4 regions of the Ruegeria sp. HKCCD6604 genome follow, and region 3 is predicted to be linked to each of the others. Evidence: riboswitches for the same ligand, from Rfam matches in the RefSeq annotation. Region 3 holds a riboswitch; each other region holds the start of a gene.
The links. Region 3 has a riboswitch for cobalamin ahead of GS614_RS12120 (DUF1636 domain-containing protein). Riboswitches for the same ligand answer to the same signal wherever they lie in the genome.
Positions count from the first base shown of each region.

Region 1: linked by a shared signal. The riboswitch ahead of GS614_RS13340 (DUF1636 domain-containing protein) and the one ahead of GS614_RS12120 (DUF1636 domain-containing protein) in region 3 are both predicted to bind cobalamin.
Region 2: linked by a shared signal. The riboswitch ahead of GS614_RS08630 (SRPBCC family protein) and the one ahead of GS614_RS12120 (DUF1636 domain-containing protein) in region 3 are both predicted to bind cobalamin.
Region 4: linked by a shared signal. The riboswitch ahead of GS614_RS20805 (hypothetical protein) and the one ahead of GS614_RS12120 (DUF1636 domain-containing protein) in region 3 are both predicted to bind cobalamin.

Region 1 is NZ_WVQW01000005.1:66,570-68,766, forward strand. Features, by position in the region: gene cobW (cobalamin biosynthesis protein CobW) at 1-643, opposite strand, end outside; gene GS614_RS13340 (DUF1636 domain-containing protein) at 645-1,016, opposite strand; cobalamin riboswitch at 1,108-1,315, opposite strand; gene GS614_RS13345 (SLC13 family permease) at 1,543-2,197, opposite strand, start outside.
Region 2 is NZ_WVQW01000002.1:124,142-126,338, reverse strand. Features, by position in the region: gene GS614_RS08650 (DUF3833 family protein) at 1-210, shown strand, start outside; gene GS614_RS08645 (hypothetical protein) at 240-464, opposite strand; gene GS614_RS08635 (hypothetical protein) at 727-936, opposite strand; cobalamin riboswitch at 991-1,195, shown strand; gene GS614_RS08630 (SRPBCC family protein) at 1,277-2,197, shown strand, end outside.
Region 3 is NZ_WVQW01000004.1:77,276-79,472, forward strand. Features, by position in the region: gene GS614_RS12115 (ABC transporter ATP-binding protein) at 1-733, opposite strand, end outside; gene GS614_RS12120 (DUF1636 domain-containing protein) at 730-1,086, opposite strand; cobalamin riboswitch at 1,184-1,381, opposite strand; partial or broken gene GS614_RS12125 (D-lyxose/D-mannose family sugar isomerase) at 1,482-2,098, opposite strand; gene GS614_RS12130 (carbohydrate kinase) at 2,163-2,197, opposite strand, start outside.
Region 4 is NZ_WVQW01000014.1:48,144-50,340, forward strand. Features, by position in the region: gene GS614_RS20800 (hypothetical protein) at 1-863, opposite strand, end outside; cobalamin riboswitch at 934-1,156, shown strand; gene GS614_RS20805 (hypothetical protein) at 1,247-1,654, shown strand; gene GS614_RS20810 (dual specificity protein phosphatase family protein) at 1,646-2,158, opposite strand.

The DNA.
Region 1 (2,197 bases), on a different contig from region 3:
CCACTTCGACGACGGGCAGGGGGCGCGGCGCCTCGGCGGCGATGATCTCGCGCGCTTTGGCCACGCCTTCGGGGCCGGCGAGGTCGGGCTTGGTCAGCAGGATGATGTCGGCGCACGAGATCTGATCCTCGAACACCTCGGACAGGGGCGTTTCGTGGTCGATCGAGTCATCGGCCATGCGCTGGGCGTCCACCGCTTCGACATTGGGCGCGAAACGGCCTGCGGCCACAGCCTCGGCATCGGCCAGAGCGATCACGCCGTCGACGGTGATCTTCGAGCGGATGTCAGGCCAGTCGAATGCCTTGAGCAGCGGTTTCGGCAGGGCCAGACCGCTGGTTTCGATCAGGATGTGATCCGGGCGCGGCTCCAACGCCATCAGGGCCTCGATGGTAGGAATGAAATCATCTGCCACGGTGCAGCAGATGCAGCCATTGGCCAGTTCCATGATGTTTTCCGCCGGGCAATCAGGAATGGCACAGGATTTCAGGATGTCGCCATCGACGCCCACATCGCCGAACTCGTTGACCACGACAGCAAGGCGCTTGCCCTGTGGGTTCTGCATCAGGTGACGCACCAAAGTGGTCTTGCCCGAGCCCAGAAAGCCGGTGATCACTGTGACGGGGAGTTTTTCGAGGTTCGACATGTCAGGCTCCAATCGGGGGAATGCGCGAGGCACAGTTCTTGCGAAAATGTTCGGGGCGTTCGCGCCATTTCACCAAACCATCTTCCGTGGCCAGATACTTGGTCGCGCCGTCGACGATGACGTCGACATGATCTGTTTCGTTCAGGTTTTCATACACGAATGTCCAGCGGCCCGGCCCGCGCAACACGATCGAACAGCCTTGATCGCAGTTTGACAGGCATTCAACGGCTTTCAGGGTGACACCGTCGGGCAGGTCTGCCTGTTCCAGGGCCTTGTGCAACAAAGCGCCCGGGCGTTGCGCATCATCTTCGACAGGCAGGCCGCGACGGCAGGTAGTACAGACCAGCAACTCGACTGGTGCGGTCTCGGTCATGTCTCTCATCCCCCCAAATCCTCTTCGCGGGGGACGGGGTTTCATGCGGGCCACGAGTGGTCATGGACCCGACACCGGAACACCCCGCCCGGTTTCAACTTCGGTTGTTGGCAGGTCTCCCGGCTTGCGGATGCCAGAGGCGGGCCTCTGTCGGATGTCCCGCCTTCCCGGCTTTCGGGCCAGTGGCATTGGGCATCCTCTCCGTTCACGGTCGCGGGGGCGGCTGCGTTTGGCGGCAAGACCGTTGACGCATTCCCTTTTCATCGGCTCTCACCGACACCAACGAAAGGGACATGCGGCACCGCTGGCCTGCTTGTCAAGCGAGTCGCGCGCAACAATGATGCAGAGGCATGGAAAGCGACCTGTGGGCGTCGATGGGCGGCATGGTGTGCCGGGACCCAGCCTGAGGTGGGCCCGGCGACGAACGGTATTTCAGCAAGGGGCGTAGACTATGGTGAACGGGTGCCTCGGCTGAACCTGTCCAGATGATGGGAAAAGACCACCGAACACCCTGGATCCTCTTGCGCTAATAGATGACGTTTATCATGAGCAGCGAGACGACCAGAAACAGCGCCGTCATTATTCCGCCGGAGCGGACGAAATCCATCACCTTGTATCCGGCCGGACCCATGATCAACGCGTTTACCTGATGGGTTGGGATGATGAAGCTGTTCGAGGTCGATATGGCGACCGTCAGGGCAAAGACGGCCGGGTTTCCACCCGCCGCCACCGCAATCGATACCGCCAGAGGCACCAGCAGAACCGTGGCCCCCACATTGGACATGACCAAAGAAAAGGCCGTCGCCAGAATGGCGATGCCGGTTTGCAGCGACCAGAGCGGCCAGCCGTCCAGAATTATCATGATCTGCTGCGCGATCCACGCGGCCGTGCCTGTGTTCTGCACGGCTTGTCCCAAAGGTATGAGGCAGGCGAGCAGGAATACGGTGTTCCATCCGACCGCGCGGTACGCCTCGTCCACGCTGAGCACACGGGTCAGCATCATGCCCACCGCGCCGGTAAGAAGACAGAGTGAAAGCCGGACGTCCGTGAACAGGATCAACGATAGCGAAATGGCGAAGAATGCCAGGGCCCAGCCGACTTTTTGCGGCCGCAGCTCGTCCTGAGGAAAGTCCGTCGTCACAACGACGAAATCCGGATCTCGTTTGATCCGCATCAGGTTG
Region 2 (2,197 bases), on a different contig from region 3:
GGCGTGCTGGGCACCGCCAGCGGGATTGAACGCGGGGATACGTTCAACTGGAAATACAAGATCGACCTGCCGATCAAGGACGGGACCATGCGTGTCAAATTCGACGACTGGATGTGGCTGCTGGATGACGACCGTCTGCTGAACCGCGCGTATGTCTCGCGCTATGGCGTCCGTCTGGGTGAAGTCATTCTGTTCTTCGAGAAGAAATAGGGCCACCAGGCCCGGTTTCATCACAAAAGTCAGTAGAAAATAAATTCGTCCACCAATGCTGTCGTCGATCCCTTGACCTCACCGGCCGTGTTTGCCCTTGGCCCGTCCGAGGCCGCGCCCTCGGCGCGTTCGCTGCACTCGACCTTCAAGCGCGCGCGTTCTATCTGCCCCCAGAGGAAAAACAGACCATCCCGTTTTCCCATGAGGCGTGAAGGAACTGTTGTCCGCAAAACACCTGTTTTCGGTTTTGGCATCTGCTCTCTTACTGCCTCCGGTGTTTTCCACCATTTTCGGAAAACGTAATGGTTTTTCCCGAAAAAGACAATTTTTTATGGACAAAATGAGGTTTTCTACCGGCCGTTGACAGGATGGACTGGCAACTCTCGCATGACGGATATTCACCTTCTTCACCTGCCCCATGGCAAGCCAGCACTATCCCGAACGGAACAACTTCACCCAAAAGGGCTTGCTGCAAACCTCCTTCATTTGGCCCGACACTCTCTTTTCCAGCCATGCTCAGGCGACGCGCAGCGTTTCGTTTCTGATCAGAGCAGCCGGGCCTTCGCCGTCGCGGTTGGGGGACAATTTGACGGCGCCGATGTCAGACGTGGCCGCATCCATCGCAAGGCCATTGGCCCCTGCAGAACGCCGTGCTGGCGGGCCTGCCACGCCCCTGTGCCAAGGACCGTGATCCCGGCGCCGTCCACGCTGCCGGAAAATTTCCATGTCTGTTTTGAAACCGGAAATGTCGCAAGCATTTCAGCGCCCAAGCGGGTAAAAAGTAGGCTGCCATCGTGAGGTGCCGCTGTTTGATTCTCAGACAGCGGAGAATTGGGAAGCCGGTGGAATTCCGGCACTGCCCCCGCAACGGTAAGGAAGGTCAGGTTCGACAATCAACCACTGGGACGAGGATCCCGGGAAGGTGTCGCAACCGGGTGCAAGCCCCTTTCAAGTCCGGAAACCAGCCTTGCAGATATGTCAAACCGCGGGTGGCGGTGGGGGCACGGGTTTCGGACGTGGTCCTCGCGCGCCTCCGGACGGTTCCTCCCTGTCATCTGCCCAAGCAATGCCGCGGGGCGCGGCAGGAGAGCCAGAAGTGAACAATGTCCAAAACCTGTTGGCGCGTCGAATCCCGGGCTATGCTCTGGAACGGGCCTTTTATACCGACCCCGAGATCTTTCAGACCGACCTGGAAGCCATCCACTATCGTGAGTGGCTCTTTGCCATTCCGGCCTGTGAACTGGTGAAAGCCGGCGACTATGTAACATACAACGTGGGTGCCTATCGCATGATCATCGTGCGTGGCGCCGACAACCAGATCCGGGCGTTTCACAACACCTGCCGCCATCGCGGCTCGATCATATGCAAGGCGGCAAAAGGCAACGCGCCGAAGCTGGTTTGCCCGTATCATCAATGGACCTACGAGCTTGACGGCTCATTGCTGTGGGCCCGCGACATGGGGCCGGAGTTTGATCCCAGACAGCATGGTTTGAAGACGGTTCATTGCCGCGAGCTTGCCGGGCTGGTGTATATCTGTCTGGCGGATGTCGCCCCGGATTTTGACACGTTCGCCAATATCGCGCGCCCGTATCTTGAGCCGCATGATCTTGCGAATGCCAAGATCGCCTTCGAAAGCACGATCATCGAGAACGGCAACTGGAAGCTGGTCTGGGAAAACAATCGCGAGTGCTATCACTGCGGCGGCAACCACCCTGCGCTGTGCCGGACCTTCCCTGATGATCCGGGCGTGACGGGGATCGAAGGCGGTGAAACCCCAGCCTACATGCAAGCCCATTTCGACAGGTGCCAGGCTGCGGGTATGCCATCGCAGTTCCATCTGCACGAGGACGGCCAATATAGACTGGCGCGGATGCCACTGAAAGAAGGGGCCGAGAGCTATACGATGGACGGGAAATCCGCCGTGCGCCGTTGGTTGGGCCGGTCGCCCTTTGCGGATGCGGGATCGCTTTTGAAGTTCCACTATCCG
Region 3 (2,197 bases):
TGCGGCCTTCGTGCTGAAAGCACAGGTAATCCACGCCGAATGTCTCGCGTACCCGGTCTGGGGTCAGAACTTTGCCAACAGGCCCGAACCCCGTTAGACGCGTGGCTTTCATCAACGCCACATGGGTGGCGAATTCCGGGATCATGACCAGATCATGGACGATCATGACGACCGTTACCCCCAGATCAGCGACCAGAGACAGCATGTGCCCCTTGGCATCGGGGTCCAGATGGTTGGTTGGCTCGTCCAGAAACAGTAAGGACGGGTTCTGGGCCAACGCGCGCGCGATATGTGCGCGCTGACGTTCTCCGCCGGACAGTTGACCCATCGTTTTGTTGGCAAAATGCGACAGCTCGGTCGTCGTCAGAACCCGTTCCAGATCAGCCTTGTGCTGAGCCGCCGAACGTTCGCCCTGAATCGGGATTTGCCCCAGCGCAACATAGTCTTGCAGGCGCATCCGCCCGTCAGGCATTTCCTGCTGCCCGACCACAGCAATAGAGCGGGCACGTTGGCGGGCGGACAGGGTCCGAAGGCTTTGGCCTTCTATCCAAACATCACCCAAGATAACCCGTTCGATCCCGCACAGCAGTTTCAGCAGAGTGGTCTTGCCGGCGCCGTTCGGCCCGGCGATTGCCAGAATTGATCCTTCTTCCAGACGAAAGGACACATCCTGCAACAGGATATCGCCATTAAGAGCATAGTACTCCAAATTCTCGGCAACCAGAAAACTCATGAAGCGCCACCGGACGGCAATGCGGGTATTCGCGACAAGGTCTTTGCGAAAAGGGCAGGGGGGCGGTCCGAGGCGCTGGTCCAGCCATCGTCACTGTCGCCGAACTGGGTCGCGAATTCGACCAAGGCGGACAGGTCGTGTGATGTCGTGATATCGCCAAACAGGTACTGCGCTTTGCCCGGGGCCTGAAATCCGACCGTCATGGCCCGTTCACAACCTGCCATGCAGGCCACCATTCGGGTTTCAAAACCGTCAGGCAACCGGGCATTCAGCTCGTCTTGCGCAGCCTCGGCAGACATCGCCCCCTGACATGTTGAACAGATCAGAACGTAGTGATCAGAATAGCAGGTCATAGCCATCTCCGTCGTTTGCCAGACGCAGACAGAGGGCACATACCCAGATATTACGCAAACACGCCATCAAGCCTCCTTCCGAGACGCCCCGCCTCGGGTTGGTTTATAGTGCGATGGCAGGTCTCCTGACTTGCGGGTCGTTGCTTGGCCGACCTTCCCAACCCATGCGGGTCAGTGGTGAAGTGGCGTCGCTCACCGCTTACAGTTGCGGGGGCAGTCACGGACTTGGCACATTCCAGCGCCGCACCGTGTTCCCATTTTCATCCCTTACGGAACCATCCCGCTCAGCTAGTCCGGCAATGCCAGACTTGTCAAGCGGCAGACGAAGGCGGTGGTAGATGGAATTGCAACAGCCGCGCCAGCTGTCCTGCTGCGCCAGCCCGGACCGAACGGTGTCAATAGTCTGATACAAGAAGGAAATCCGGCTCGAAATCTTTCTCGACCTTTGAAAACCGTGGAATTGGCTTTTCAAACACATTGTCCGTACGGTCGTCATTCATGGTCGATACCTCGCCAATAAGGCAATCGCGGCGCTCGGCCCAAAAAGCGTGCCAGATGCCGGGCATCAGAGTTGCGCTTTGCCTCGGCTTCAGCCGTACGTACTCTTGGGGTTGCAAGGTTACAGGGCAGGCATCGCTGGGGACCGTCACCGGGTTGTCGCGGTCGACGCCACCGTTTGGATCCGACGCATGAATTTCCAGAACGAGATCGCCGCCGCCCCGGTTGATGATGTCTTCTGCCTTGATAATATGCCGGTGCATCGGAGAAAGCTGATTGTCTTTCAAGATCAACAGTTTTCTGCACAGAGCATCCCACGCCCGGATTTCAGATCCTTCGTCTAACCATTGCGTAGAGTGAACGGGAATAGGCAATGTTCGTCGAAACGGCCTTGTGCGTAATTGGTAATGTTCCATCCCAGCCTGCGGCTGCGGACAGTTTCGACCAAAGAGATGCGCATTTTCTCGGGCGATCAATCCGCAAAGAGCGGCTATGCGGCGCCGAAAGATTGAATGAACGTCTGGGCCTAGGGCTTGATGTGGTTGATTTCGGATCGTTTCATCATGCCATCCCGCAGATCAAAGTTCGTGCGCCCAAGGGGGTTCCGCCCCGG
Region 4 (2,197 bases), on a different contig from region 3:
CCAACTTCGGGCAACCCGAAATCGGCGGGGCTCAGCAGGTGGCGGTTGGCATCGGGGCCGTAAAGATCCGCAAGCCGCCAAACCGCGTCCGGCGGCACCATCTGGTCGTCCTCGAAGGTGAACAAATCCACGGGCGTTCCAGAATCCTTCCACTGCGCCGCAGGTAACTCATGCCCGATTTCAGGCACATAATTCAAAGGCGCGGTACACCATTTGCGCCACTGCCAATAGACCGATGCCGGCAGATCCGAGCCGAACCCGATCGCCTTTCCGGGAAGGTAGCCAAGGGCTCGGGCCAAAAGCGGCGCATGGCCATACCAGAACAACCCTGCCAAACCCCGATAGGGCCACGGGTGGTCGCTTAGGGTTACCAGCCCCGAACACACACAGATCATGCGATCAATCAGATCGATATCCGGCTGCACAGGCCCCAACATCGCGCCGATCGAATGACCGATGGTCCAATGCTGCGAATCGGGAAACCGTCTGCGCATTTCCGCCCTTGCCGCGGGCATGTCGATCAAGGCCCAATCCGTCATCGTCGCACGCGAGTCTTTCAGGCGGCCAGTCAAGGAATGCCCGTAATCGCGATAGTCATAGGTCAGGCAGGCCATACCCTGCTTGGCAGCAAGCCATCGTGCGAAATGACGGTAATAATCGCGCGGCACACCCGTTGCACTGTTCAGCACGACGACGATTTCGGGCGAGGTCAGCGGGCTGTACAACCGGGCAGACAGTGTTTTCTGCCCGGACGGAAAGCGAAACTCTTCGGTCAATACCGTTTGCTCTGTGTCCAACATGATCTCTGGCTTTGCGCTTGGTAAATCCGGTTTCCGAACCTCAACGCCCTCGACACTATGCATGAACCAACATCGTATCCAGCATGACCAAGCGTCCGGCCAAAAGATCGGCTTGACTCGATGCGTGCTCAAACGCTAGCGGTTGTGTGATGGTTTCCGGCCTCCACAAGGGGTCGGGATGAAAAGGGAACACGGTGCGGTAATGTCTGGTCATGCAGGCAACAACCAAATCCGCGACTGCCCCCGCAACTGTAAGCGGTAAGCGATGCCGAAACACCACTGGCCCCGAAGGCTGGGAAGGTCGGCGAAGCGATGACCCGCAAGTCAGGAGACCTGCCATCGGAAACGAAACCGAAACTCGGGCGGGGTGTCCGGGCAGGTCCTGACGGCATCACGCTGTCCCACCTGTCCCAAATATCCTGTCCACCAAGCGCGGAGGGCGCAGGATGATCTGGAAGACAAAAACACATGAATTCAGTGCAACAGTATGTCAGCGGACAGGCAAAACCTGCCCCGCTTTGGCGCGGCTGGCGCGCTCGATTTCCGAAGCCATGGCCCAGGCGACCTCGGCCACAAGTGACGATTTCGAGATTGAGGGCAGCAGCGAGCTGTCACATTGCACCGACGGATGTCATGCAATTTTCCGCGCGCGATCAGACAGCATTCGTGTCTTTTGCGGGACGCAGCCCGAAACCGCAATTGAGCCGCTGAACGGCTATGCCGACCTGATCTTCGGAAACACGTTCAGTGCGATGCCATCCGGCGTCGTGAAAACCCCACCCTGCGCGATGATCGAAGTTTCCACGATCCGGCCTCGGAAACCTGCTTGCGCGCCCGTGCAGATTTCAATCTGAATCCAGACTGACCTGTGCCTGGGCGCGCCGAGAGGCCCAGGCCAGTTGCGCATCCGTTTCGACGGCGCAAGGGCGCACCGCCCGCAATCGTTGCAGCGCCGTGTCCGCGCGTTCGCCGCATTCGACCATAAGCCGAAGGACAACCATACCTGACCTGCCACATCCCCCGCGGCAGTGCACCAATACGCGACCTCCGCCTGACAGCGCGTGCCGGGCCGCGGCGCTGACGGACGGCCACGCGTCATCAATCGCTTTTGTCGGCGCTCCGAAATCTTCGATCGGCAGGTGAACCCATCGGCTGGCGCGGCTTTGAACATCGCTGCCAAATTCCTGCGCCCCGTCCTGAAGCATTTCGACATCCGTCGTCATCGAAACAACAAGCCCCGGCTGCCAGGCTGCGATCATATCCAGATCGCTGGAGTAATCTCCGCCGCGTCCGGGCATTGAGGTCAGCGCCAGCGTTCCGCCACCGACTTGCAGGGCGTAGATCACCAACTGCGACATGAATCCTGTCCTCCCCAAAGAACTCTTTACAAAATGAGC